DNA from 3 places in the Streptomyces lunalinharesii genome. Region 3 is predicted to be linked to each of the others. Evidence: riboswitches for the same ligand, from Rfam matches in the RefSeq annotation. Region 3 holds a riboswitch; each other region holds the start of a gene.
The links. A riboswitch is a leader RNA that binds a small molecule or an ion and turns the genes downstream of it on or off. The one in region 3 is predicted to bind cobalamin.

Region 1 (4,090 bases), on a different contig from region 3:
ACCGCAATCCGCACTTCTCGGCGCAGTACAGCGGCTCCCGGGCGGCCGGGCTGCTGCACGGCGCCTACCACTTCGCCGTGCCCAGCGCCTCCTCCGGCACCCGGCAGGCGACGTACTTCCTCCAGCACGGCGGCCACTGGAAGGCGGACGGCTGGACGCTGCCGCCCGCCCTCGACATCGAGCACAACCCGTACGACGCCCGGAAGTCCTGCTTCGGGCTGGGCCGGACGGCGATGGTCCACTGGATACGGGCGTTCAGCGACGAGGTGCGGCGCAGCACCGGCCGGCGGCCCGTGATCTACACCACCGCCCGCTGGTGGGACCGCTGCACGGGCGGCAGCCGGGCCTTCGGCGCCACCCACCCGCTGTGGCTGGCGGACTACTCGGGCGCGGCCCAGTTGCCCGCCGGCTGGTCGTACCTGACCCTCCGGCAGTACGCCTCTCGGGGGCCGCTGCCGGGCGATCAGGACCGCTGGAACGGGACCCTGGCCCAGCTCAGGAGATTTGCCGACGGATGAGGCAGAAGTGACGGTAGGGGCGCCTCCGCGTGAACACTGCGGGGGTGTCACCGCGGCGCCCGGCCGAGTTCACTTTCCGTTCACCCGTCGTCCGTACGGTCCCGAGGACACTGACCTTCGAACAGGATTGCCTGGGTGAATGGAACACATCACGCTTCTCATCGGGATCGTGATCGTCACGGCCTTGGTGTTCGACTTTACGAACGGCTTCCACGACACGGCCAACGCAATGGCCACCACCATCTCCACCGGGGCCTTGCGACCCAAGACCGCGGTGGCGATGTCGGCGGGGCTCAACCTCGTCGGGGCTTTCCTCTCCGTTGAGGTGGCGAAGACCATCTCCGGCGGCATCATCGACGAGAGCGCCGGCATCAGACCTGAAGTGATCTTCGCGGGTCTGGTCGGCGCCGTCGTCTGGAACCTCCTCACCTGGCTGGCCGGCCTGCCGTCCAGTTCCTCCCACGCCCTCTTCGGCGGTCTGATCGGCGCGACGCTGGTGTCCGTGGGCACCGGCGGCGTGCACGGCGAGGCCGTCGTCATGAAGGTCCTGATCCCCGCGGTCGCCGCGCCCTTCGTGGCGGGGCTCGCCTCGATGGCGGCGACCCGGCTCACCTACCGACTGGCCCGCGGCCGCGACGAGGCCGACACCGCCAAGGGCTACCGCGCCGGGCAGATCGCCTCGGCCGCCCTGGTCTCGCTGGCCCACGGCACCAACGACGCGCAGAAGACGATGGGCGTGATCACCCTCGCGCTGATCACCGGCGGGGTCGTCGCCCCGCACTCCGACCCGCCGATGTGGGTGATCGTCTCCGCCGGCCTGGCCATCGCGCTCGGCACGTACCTGGGCGGCTGGCGGATCATCCGCACCATGGGCAAGGGCATCACCGACATCCAGCCGCCGCAGGGCTTCGCCGCCCAGACCGGCGCCGCGGCCACCATCCTGGCCTCCTCCCACCTCGGTTTCGCGCTCTCCACCACCCAGGTCTGCTCCGGGTCCGTGATGGGCTCCGGGCTGGGCCGCAAGGGCGGCGTGGTGCGCTGGTCCACGGCCGGCCGGATGGTCGTGGCCTGGGGCCTGACCCTGCCGGCCGCCGGACTGGTCTCCGCCGGCGCCGCCTACCTCGCCGACCAGGGCCCCTGGGGCGTGGCCACGGTCGCCGTCCTGGCCCTGGCGGTCTGCGGCGGCATCTGGGCGGCCTCCCGGCGCAAGCCGGTGGACCACACCAACGTCAACGAGGGCCCGGCGGTGGAGCCGGCGGGCGTCGTCACCACGGCGCTCCAGACGGTCGCGCCGCCCCCGGCCGGCCCTGTCGCGGCGAACGCCGCAGCGGACGCCGCGACCCACGCCGCGCCCGCGACCACCCCGGCGAAGACCCCCGCCCAGCCCGCGACGGCCTCGTCCTGACGCCGACCACCCTGACCTAAGGACTCCGCAATGCACATCGACTGGGCAGCTCTCGGCCAGGTCTTCGGCGTCAGCCTCGTGGTGACGGTGGGGCTCGTGGGCCTGTTCACCGTCGGGATCGTGGGCACCTCCCGCAAGCCCGCCGCGGACGGCGACGCGACGGCCACGACCGTCCCCGGTACGGGGTCGCGCGTCGGGGCGCTGGCCGCCTACGGGCTCTGCGCGGCCGCGGTGGCCTACGGGATCTACCTGATCGTCGCCGCCTGACGGCGGAGCCGGCGCGGCCGGCAACGGACGGGGCGTCCGGTGGACGCGGCAGCAGCCGCGGCCCCGGGCGCCCCGTCCGCGTGCGGCACCCCACCGGCCCCGCGGGTGGCCTTGGCCACAGGGTGGCGGTCGGCACTGCGTCGCAGGTCAAGGGTGAGTTGACGGACCTGGGCGGGCGTGGTGGACTTCCGGGGCCAATCGGCGACAGCAGAGGAAGTCCGGTGCGAATCCGGCGCGGTCCCGCCACTGTCACCGGGGAGCGCTCCTCCGACGAGGGCCACGGTCCGTACGCACGCCGTACGGGCGGGAAGGCCGGGGCGGCGCCGATCCGGGAGCCAGGAGACTCTGGTCGCCGTCACGTCGAGCCAGGGCGCGGACCCTGAGTGAGGACACCGCCATGCCCGGCTGCCCGTCGAGAGCTCCACTGCCCGCTGTCGCAGGGCCCCTTCGAGGGCGGACGGCGGCCTGATCCGATGCGCGGCGAACACGCGGGGTACGCGTGCGGCGCGGCCCTCGGCTTCCTCGGTGACCTGATCGTCGCGGACCCGCGGCGCGGCCATCCGGTGGCCGCGTTCGGCCGGGCCGCGGGCGCCCTCGAACGCCGGCTGTGGCGCGACCACCGCGGTTACGGAGCGGCCCACACCCTGTTGTGCGCGGGCGGCGCGGCCGTCGGCGCCGCGTTGCTCCAACGCGCCCTCGGGGAGCGTCCGGGCGCCCGGACCGCGCTGACCGCGGCGGCCGCGTGGGCGGTGCTGGGCGGCACCTCGCTCGGCCGGGAGGCGCGGGCCGTGGGCGGCGCGCTGGCCGTCGGCGACCTGGACGTGGCACGGGAGCGGTTGCCGCACCTGTGCGGGCGCGATCCGCAGGCGCTGGACGGGCCGCAGATGGCCCGTGCGGTGGTGGAGTCGGTCGCCGAGAACACCTCCGACGCGGTGGTCGGCGCCCTGGTGTGGGGCGCGGTCGCGGGCGTGCCCGGCCTGGTGGCGTTCCGGGCGGTGAACACCCTGGACGCGATGGTGGGGCACAAGTCCCCGCGCCACCGGCGGTTCGGCTGGGCGGCCGCCCGCCTCGACGACGTCGCCGGCTGGCCCGGCTCCCGACTGACCGCCGCGCTGACCGTGGTGGCGGGCCCCGACCGGCGCGGTGCGCTGCAGGCCTGGCGGGCCGACGGCGGGGCCCACCCGAGCCCCAACGCCGGCCCGGTGGAGGCGTCGTTCGCCGGCGCGTTGGGCGTCCGGCTGGGCGGCACCCTCGCGTACGGCGGGCGGGTGGAGCACCGGCCGGTGCTCAACGGTGGTGGGCGGCCCCCCGCGGTGTCCGACATCGAGCGGGCGGCCCGGCTGTCCCGGCGGGTCGGCCTGCTGGCGCTGGGCGTCACGGTGGCGGGCCGGCTGGCGGTCGGCGCGGTGCGGCGCGGGAGGAAGGGCGTGACGGCGAACGTGAGCGGGAGGGTGACCCGGTGAACGGGCGCAGGAAGACGGCCGACGGGGCCGTGGGCGGCGGGCTGTTGGTGGCCGGGACGACGTCCGACGCCGGCAAGAGCGTGGTGACCGCCGGCATCTGCCGCTGGTTGGCGCGGCAGGGCGTCTCGGTGGCGCCGTTCAAGGCGCAGAACATGTCGCTGAACTCGTTCGTGACCCGCGAGGGCGCGGAGATCGGCCGGGCGCAGGCGATGCAGGCGGCCGCGGCCCGGGTCGAGCCGACCGCGCTGATGAACCCGGTGCTGCTCAAGCCGGGCAGCGACCGCAGCAGTCAGGTGGTGCTGCTGGGGAAGGCGGTGGGCGAGCTGAGTGCCCGTGGCTACCACGCCGGCCGGCAGGAGCAGTTGCTCGGCACCGTGACCGACTGCCTGGCCCAGCTGCGGCGCACCCACGACGCGGTCGTCTGCGAGGGCGCCGGC
Region 2 (4,090 bases), on a different contig from region 3:
GGTCGAGCACGGTCACGTAGGGGCCGGCCGTGGCGACCTTCGGGTCGTTCCACGGGACCAGGGTGACCACCACGGCCATGGAGCCGATGTAGAAGACGGCGATGCGCCAGACGGCGGTGCGGACCGCGCGGACCACGTTGCGGCTCGGGTTGTCGGACTCCGCCGCGGCGATGGTGACGGTCTCCAGCCCGGCGAACCCGGAGATGGTGGTCAGCAGCCCGGCGGCGAGGCCGGCGGCGCCGGTCGGGAAGAACCCGCCGTGGTCGGTGAGGTTGCCGGTGCCGGGGGCGTTCCCGAACACGCCGAGGATGCCGAGCACGCCCAGCACCAGGAACGCCACGATCACGGTGACCTTGATGGTGGAGAACCAGAACTCGAACTCGCCGAAGTTCTTGACCGCGGTCAGGTTGCTGGCGCAGAAGAACACCATGAAGACCGCGACCCAGCCGTAGGCCGGCAGGAACGGCACCCAGGAGTGCATGATGGCGCCCGCCGCGGTCGCCTCGGCGGCCACGCCGGCGCACAGCATCAGCCAGTACATCCAGCCCGAGGTGGTGCCCGCCCAGGAGCCGAGTTCGGCCTCGGAGTGCACCGAGAACGAGCCGGTGGACGGCCGGGCCGCGGACATCTCCCCGAGCATCCGCATGATCAGCATGACCAGTGCGCCGGTGGCCGCGAAGAGGAGGACGATGGCCGGTCCGGCGGTGGCGATGCCGACCCCGGACCCCACGAAGAGTCCCGCGCCGATGACGCCGCCGAGCGCGATCATCGACAGGTGGCGCTGTTTGAGGCCGTGGGACAACGGGGGTGCAGGGTCCTGCACGGCCCGCGGGGAGTCCTGGGGTGACCGGGTGGTACTCCGAGTCATGGGCGTGCCCGTTCGTTGCTTGAGACGATCATTGAGCCCACGAGTGTGCGGCGACACGGTGCGTGAGCGACGGGAACGTTCGCTATTCGGACGCCGTGTTCACACATGGTGAATATGCGGACACAGTACCGGAGGGGCGACATCCGGTTCGTGCTCGCCCGGGGCGGGCCAAGAGGGCGCCGCGGCACGGCTGTTCACCTCGGGGCGGGCCGTGCGGCGCCCTCGCCCGCCGACGAGCCACGCCAGCGGCCCGTGCGGACGCCGGCCTCGCCGCCGGCCACCCGCCACTGACCTGCACGACCACGGGCCGCGCCGCCCGCCTCGACAACCGCGCACCCACCGGCGGCCCGGTCTTGGCCATGCCCCTGTCACGCGGTACCGTCTCCTCGATATCGACGACGGCGAGGCGGAAGCCGGTGGGAATCCGGCACGGTCGCGCCACTGTGAACGAGACGCCCCCGCGCGCCGGGAGCGTCCGCGAGTCAGACCCGCAGCCGCCGTCCAATGCACCACCGAGATGGGACGCGAACTCCCAGAGGAGGGCCCTGCCATGGCGCAGTCCGTCGCCCAGCCGACCGCCACCACCGCCGTACCCGCCCCGCTGCCGCTCAAGGCGATAGCGCCCTGGGCGGTCTTCTTCGGCATCCTGATGCTCGTCCTGCTGTACTTCGTCGGCGCCGAACAGGGCGCCACCTCCGTGTTCAACGGCACGGACGTCCACGAGTGGGTGCACGACGCCCGCCACCTGCTCGGCTTCCCCTGCCACTGACGCGAGGGACGCCGCACACCCATGAACTCCGCAACGGTCAGAAACCTCCTCGTCCGGGGCATGCTCGCCGGCCTCGCCGCCGGCGTGCTCGCCCTCGTCGTCGCCTACCTCCTCGGTGAACCCAGCGTCAACAGCGCGATCAGCTTCGAGGACGCCCACTCCCACGAGCACGAAATGGAAGTGGTCTCCCGCTCCCTCCAGTCCACCGCCGGCCTCGCCACCGGCGTCCTGGTCTACGGGGTGGCCTTCGGCGGCATCGCCGCGCTCGCCTTCTGCTTCGCCCTCGGCCGCGTCGGCCGCTTCGGCCCGCGCGCCACCGCCCTGCTGCTGTCCGGCTGCGCGCTGCTCGCCGTCTACGTCGTGCCGTTCCTGAAGTACCCGGCCAACCCGCCGTCCGTCGGCGACCCCGACACCATCGGCCAGCGCACCACCCTGTACTTCCTGATGATGCTGCTCAGCGTGCTGCTGGCGATCGGCGCCACCCTCCTGGGCAAGCGGCTCGCACCCCGCCTGGGCACCTGGTGGGCGACCGTCGTCGCGGTGGCCGCCTTCGCCGTGGCGGTCGGGCTGGCGTACGCCTTCCTCCCGGTCATCAACGAGGTGCCGAAGGACTTCCCGGCCGCGCTGCTGTGGCGGTTCCGGCTGGGCGCCCTGGCCATCCAGACCGCCCTCTGGGGCGCGTTCGGGCTGCTCTTCGGCGAACTCGCCGAACGCCTGCTGCACCCCCGGCCCGCGACGGCCGCACCCGGGGCGGCGGTGCCCGCCCCACAGTGACACCGCCCGTACCGAGAGGGCCCTCCGACACCGTCGGGGGGCCCTCTGGCGTTCCCGGGGAGAACGTGCCTGCGCCCCTTCCGGGACCTGGACGCAGCATCCCCCGGGCGCGGGCTTCCCAGGGGATGGCACGGACCGTCAGCGGAACAGGCGGAAGAACCCGCGCACCTGCTTGACCAGCGACTCCGGCTGCTCCAGCGCGGCGAAGTGGCCACCATGCGGCAGCTCCTCGAACCAGCGCAGGTCGGTGAAGCGCAGCTCGGCCTCCCGCCTCGACGGGCGGGTGATGTCGCGCGGGTAGACCGACAGCCCGGATGGCGCGGTCACCTTGTCTCGGAAGTTGGCGAAGCTCTCCCAGTACAGGCGCGCCGACGACGTGGCCGACGCGGTGAACCAATAGACGGAGATCTCGTCGAGGATCGTCTGCCGCGACAACGCGTCCTCGGGATGGCCGTCGTTGTCCGTCCACGCCCAGAACTTCTCGGCGATCCAGGCGGCCTGCCCCGCCGGGGAGTCGGTGAGGCCGTAGCCGAGCGTCTGCGGTCGGGTCGCCTGGATCGCCGAGTACCCCCGGCCGGTGCGCTGCATCTCCTTCTCGGCCTCGAGATTCGCCAGCTCCGCGGGCGTCGGGTCGTCGAACGTGCCCGCCGCCACGGATCCCAGGTTCAGGTGCACGCCGGCGACCCGCTCGGGCGCCACCTCGCCCAGCGCGCCGGACACCGCCGAACCCCAGTCACCGCCCTGCGCGCCGTACCGTGCGTAACCCAGCGAGACCATCAACGTGTCCCAGGCGCGCGCGGTGCGCGTGATGCCCCACCCGGTCGTCGAGGGCTTGTCACTCCAGCCGTACCCGGGCAACGACGGCGCGACCACGTGGAACGCGTCCGCCGGGTCACCGCCGTGCGCGCGCGGGTCGGTCAGCGGGCCGAGGACCTGTAGGAACTCGAGTACCGAACCCGGCCACCCGTGCGTGAGCACGAGCGGGAACGCGTCCGGCTCCGGCGAGCGGACGTGCAGGAAGTGGATGCCCAGCCCGTCGATCGTGTCGCGGTACTGCGGGAACGCGTTCAGCCGCTCGGCGAACCCGAAGTCGTAGTCCTCGGCCCAGCTGCGGCAGAGCTCCTGCGCGTACGCCAGCGGCAAACCCTGTGACCAGTCGTCCACCGGCTCGCGCTCGGGCCACCGTGTCCGTCGCAATCGTTCCCGCAGGTCCGCGATCTCGGCTTCGGTGATGCTGACCTCGAACGGCTCGGCGGACATGGCAAGGCTCCTTACTGGTCAAGGCGTTATCGGATCAGTTGCGGGTGGACCGTCATCGCGGGCTCCCACGCGTGGCGTCGGGTTCGGGGCGGCGGTCGGCGGTAGGGCGCCGGGTCAGGCTGAGGACGAGTCCGGCCAGGGGGAGTGCCGCGAGCACGGCGAGGGCCACCGGCACCGGCACGATGCCGGACAGACCCGCGACAGCGGCCGGACCGATCCCGCCACCCAGGGCGTTCATGAAGTTGAGCAGGCCCAGTGCGGTGTCGCGGTCGTCCGCGCCGACCAGGTCCGGCGCGAGGCTCACCAGTACGGCTTGGGCGCCGGCGAACCCGCACACGGTCAACGCCATGCCGACGACAACGGGGATCGGCCCGGTGAAGATCGCGACCACGAGCACGCCGACGACGGTGAGTGCCGCA
Region 3 (4,090 bases):
CGGGCAGGCCGGTGCAGGCCGTCACCCGGCGCCAGGGGGATGCCGGGTCGGTGATCAGGCCGGCGGCGCCGAGTTCGCGCAGCCGCCGGGACGCCGCCGCGCAGGCCAGGCCGGGGACGACGATGCCGCGCCACGGCGTGAGGCGCAGTGCGCCGGCGCCGTCCTCGGCGGCGATCCCGGTCAGCAGCCGCCACTGGGCCGCGGTCAGCCGGCCGAGCGGCGCCAGGACCGCCAGCGCCCGGCGACCGTCGGGCCCCTCGACCGGGCCGGGGGCGGTGGCGTCGGCGAAGGGCGCGGCCGGCCCCGGGGCCAGGGCGTCCCAACGCTCCACGTGCTCCGCGGCGATGCCCGCGGCCCGCAGCGCACGCTGCACCTCCTGGGCGGTCAGCGGTCGTGCGGCGGGCAGCTCACGGATACGCCAGGCGCCGCCGCCGCGCTCCGCGGCGGCGGTCAGGAAGACCTCGGCGGCTATCAGGGCCGCCCGCGGGACGTCGTCCGCCGCGATCCGCAGCGCCGCCCGGTCGTCGCCGACCCGGAGCAGCGCTCCCCACCCGGACGCGGCGCCCGGCGCGTACCCGGCGGCCGGCGGGTCCTGCCGGCCGGATTCTGCGAGCAAGGTCACATCGCCGCCCAGGCCGGCCACGTCGCCCCGACCGTCGTCGAGGACGAACAGGAAGCGGCCCGAAAGTCCCGTCGCGGCGTCGCTCGCGCAGAGCAGCGCGTCCAGGCTCCGGGCCCACAACCGCACGTCGGCGGGGGTGTGCCGGTCCAGTCCGGCCAGCGGAGAGGCCAGCACGTTGCGGATCCGCTCATGGCGTACGGAGGGCAGCAGCCCGGCGTCGGCGAGGAGGTCGGCGAGGTGCCGGCCACAGTCGTCGGGCAGGCCGCGCAGTTCGACGTTGCCGCGGGAGGTGAGCGAGAGGTGCCCGTCGCCGAGGCGTTCCGCGGCGTCCGCCAGAGCCGTGGCCTGGCGGACCGTCAAGTCCCCGGCGGGAAGCCGCACTCGGGCCAGGTTCCCGTCGGCTGCGGAGTGCAGCCGCAGCGCTCCCGGGCAGGCGTCACCGCGGTCCCGAACGGGCGGTTCGGCCCGGTCGGGGCGTGGTGCAGGGGAGGGCGGCATGGCGGCGAGCATACCTACGTCGGTTTCGCCCGGAACCGTGGCGAGGGGGCGTGGAGGGCGGCTCCGAAAGGCCCGCTCCCGCGGTCCGGCCGCAGCCCTTACTATGCAGGTCGGCGGGTCGGCTGACCCGCCGGACGCCAGCGACGGCGCCAAGGGAGGAAGCCCGGTGAGAATCCGGCGCGGTCCCGCCACTGTGAACCCGGCCACCGCCGGGTGAGCCAGGAACTCCCGCCGTCCATACGACCACCCGGGGCGTGGACACCCCGAGGAAGGGCTGCGCCGTGATCCTGCTGCTGTCGACGTCCGACACCGATCTGCTCAGCGCACGGGCGGCCACCGGCCCCGTGCCGTACCGGCTCGCCAACCCCGCCCGACTCGACGTCGCCGAACTCCCCGGACTTCTCGAGGGCACCGACCTCGTCGTCGTCCGGCTGCTCGGCGGCATCCGCGCCTGGCAGGACGGCCTGGACGTGCTGCTGGCCGCGGACCAGCACCGCCCGGTCGTCGTGCTCACCGGCGAACAGGCCCCCGACGCCCAGCTCATGGAGGCGTCCACGGTTCCGGTCGGCATCGCGGCCGAGGCGCACGCCTACCTCGCGCACGGCGGTCCGGCCAACCTCTCCCAGCTGGCCTGCTTCCTCAGCGACACCGTCCTGCTCAGCGGCCACGGCTTCGAGCCGCCCGCGGCCGCCCCGTCCTGGGGCCCGCTGGAGCGTCCGGCGTCGGAGGCGGCCGGCCCGACCGTGGCGGTGCTCTACTACCGCGCCCACCACATGAGCGGCAACACCCGCTTCATCCACGACCTGTGCGACCAGGTCGAGCGCGCCGGCGGCCGTTCGCTGCCGCTGTACGTCGCGTCGCTGCGGGCCCCCGAGCCGGAGCTGATCGAGGAGCTGCGCGCCGCCGACGTCATCGTCACCACCGTGCTGGCCGCGGGCGGCACCAAGCCCGCCGAAGCCTCCGCGGGCGGCGACGACGAGTCCTGGGACGCGGGTGCGCTGACCGCCCTGGACGTGCCGATCCTGCAGGCGCTCTGCCTGACCGGGGCGCGCGCGGCCTGGGAGGAGAACGACGAGGGCGTCTCCCCGCTCGACGCCGCCTCGCAGATCGCCGTGCCGGAGTTCGACGGGCGCCTGATCACCGTGCCGTTCTCGTTCAAGGAGATCGACGAGGACGGGCTGCCGGTGTACGTCGCCGACGCCGAGCGCGCCGCCCGGGTCGCCGGCATCGCCGTCCGGCACGCCCGGCTGCGCCACATCCCGGCCGCCGAGAAGCGGCTGGCGCTGGTGCTGTCGGCGTACCCCACCAAGCACTCCCGGATCGGCAACGCGGTCGGTCTGGACACCCCGGCGAGCGCCGTCGCGCTGCTGCGCCGCCTTCAGGCCGAGGGCTACGACTTCGGCACCGAGCCGGTGCCCGGCCTCGCGTCCGGCGACGGCGACGAGTTGATCTACGCCCTCATCGAGGCCGGCGGCCACGACCAGGAGTGGCTGACCGAGGAGCAGTTGGCCCGCAACCCGGTCCGCATCCCGGCCGCCGACTACCGCCGCTGGTACGCCACGCTGCCGCAGGAGCTGCGGGAGTCGGTGGAGGAGCACTGGGGCCCGCCGCCGGGCGAGATGTTCCTCGACCGCAGCCGCAACCCCGAGGGCGACATCGTGCTGGCCGCCCTGCGCCGCGGCAACCTGCTGATACTGATCCAGCCGCCGCGCGGCTTCGGCGAGAACCCGATCGCGATCTACCACGACCCCGATCTGCCGCCCTCGCACCACTACTTGGCGGCCTACCGCTGGATCGCCGCCCCCACCGCCGACGGCGGGTTCGGCGCCGACGCCATGGTTCACCTCGGCAAGCACGGCAACCTGGAGTGGCTGCCCGGCAAGAACGCCGGCCTCTCCGCCGCCTGCGGTCCGGACGCGGCGCTCGGCGACCTGCCGCTCGTCTACCCGTTCCTGGTCAACGACCCGGGCGAGGGCACCCAGGCCAAGCGGCGGGTGCATGCCACGCTCGTCGACCACCTGGTGCCGCCGATGGCCCGCGCGGACTCCTACGGTGACATCGCCCGGCTCGAGCAGCTGCTCGACGAGTACGCGGCGATCTCCTCGATGGACCCGGCGAAGCTGCCCGCCATCCGCGCGCAGATCTGGACGCTGATCCAGGCCGCCAAGCTCGACCACGACCTGGGCCTGGACGAACGCCCGGACGACGACGGCTTCGACGACTTCCTGCTGCACGTCGACGGCTGGCTCTGCGAGGTCAAGGACGCGCAGATCCGCGACGGCCTGCACGTCCTGGGCGCCGCCCCGGTCGGTGCGGCCCGGGTCAACCTCGTGCTGGCCATCCTGCGCGCCCGGCAGATCTGGGGCGGCACCTCCGCGCTGCCCGGGCTGCGCGAGGCGCTCGGCCTGGACGAGTCGGCCGCGACCCGCACCGCCGCCGACGAAGTCGAGGCTCTCGCCCGGGGCCTGGTCCAGGCCATGGAGGACGCGGAGTGGGACCCGGCCGCGGTGGCCCGGGTCGCCGAGGGGCACCCGACCGCGGTCGCGGACGTCCTCGACTTCGCCGCCCGGCAGGTCGTCCCGCGACTGGCCGGCACCACGGCCGAGGTCGACCACGCGGTGCACGCCCTGAACGGCGGGTTCGTGCCGGCCGGCCCGTCCGGCTCGCCGCTGCGCGGCCTGGTCAACGTCCTGCCGACCGGCCGCAACTTCTACTCCGTCGACCCCAAGGCCGTCCCGTCGCGGCTGGCCTGGGAGACCGGGCAGGCCCTCGCCGATTCGCTGCTGACCCGCTACCGCGAGGACAACGGCGACTGGCCGGAGTCGGTCGGCCTGTCCCTGTGGGGCACCAGCGCGATGCGCACCTCCGGCGACGATGTGGCGGAGGCGCTGGCGCTGCTGGGCGTCCGCCCCGTCTGGGACGACGCCTCGCGCCGGGTGACCGGTCTGGAGGCCGTCGACCTCGACGAGC

Region 1: linked by a shared signal. The riboswitch ahead of ABD385_RS04315 (cobalamin biosynthesis protein) and the one ahead of cobN (cobaltochelatase subunit CobN) in region 3 are both predicted to bind cobalamin.
Region 2: linked by a shared signal. The riboswitch ahead of ABD385_RS38645 (CbtB domain-containing protein) and the one ahead of cobN (cobaltochelatase subunit CobN) in region 3 are both predicted to bind cobalamin.

The regions. Positions count from the first base shown of each region.
Region 1 covers NZ_BAAARK010000002.1:58,471-62,560, forward strand. Annotated here, with positions in the region: gene ABD385_RS04300 (lysozyme) at 1-518, shown strand, start outside; gene ABD385_RS04305 (inorganic phosphate transporter) at 658-1,923, shown strand; gene ABD385_RS04310 (hypothetical protein) at 1,954-2,190, shown strand; cobalamin riboswitch at 2,402-2,535, shown strand; gene ABD385_RS04315 (cobalamin biosynthesis protein) at 2,664-3,653, shown strand; gene ABD385_RS04320 (cobyric acid synthase) at 3,650-4,090, shown strand, end outside.
Region 2 covers NZ_BAAARK010000060.1:9,062-13,151, forward strand. Annotated here, with positions in the region: gene ABD385_RS38640 (amino acid permease) at 1-868, opposite strand, end outside; cobalamin riboswitch at 1,225-1,362, shown strand; gene ABD385_RS38645 (CbtB domain-containing protein) at 1,419-1,637, shown strand; gene ABD385_RS38650 (CbtA family protein) at 1,659-2,411, shown strand; gene ABD385_RS38655 (epoxide hydrolase family protein) at 2,550-3,671, opposite strand; gene ABD385_RS38660 (MFS transporter) at 3,724-4,090, opposite strand, start outside.
Region 3 covers NZ_BAAARK010000005.1:111,672-115,761, reverse strand. Annotated here, with positions in the region: gene cobG (precorrin-3B synthase) at 1-1,132, opposite strand, end outside; cobalamin riboswitch at 1,218-1,367, shown strand; gene cobN (cobaltochelatase subunit CobN) at 1,402-4,090, shown strand, end outside.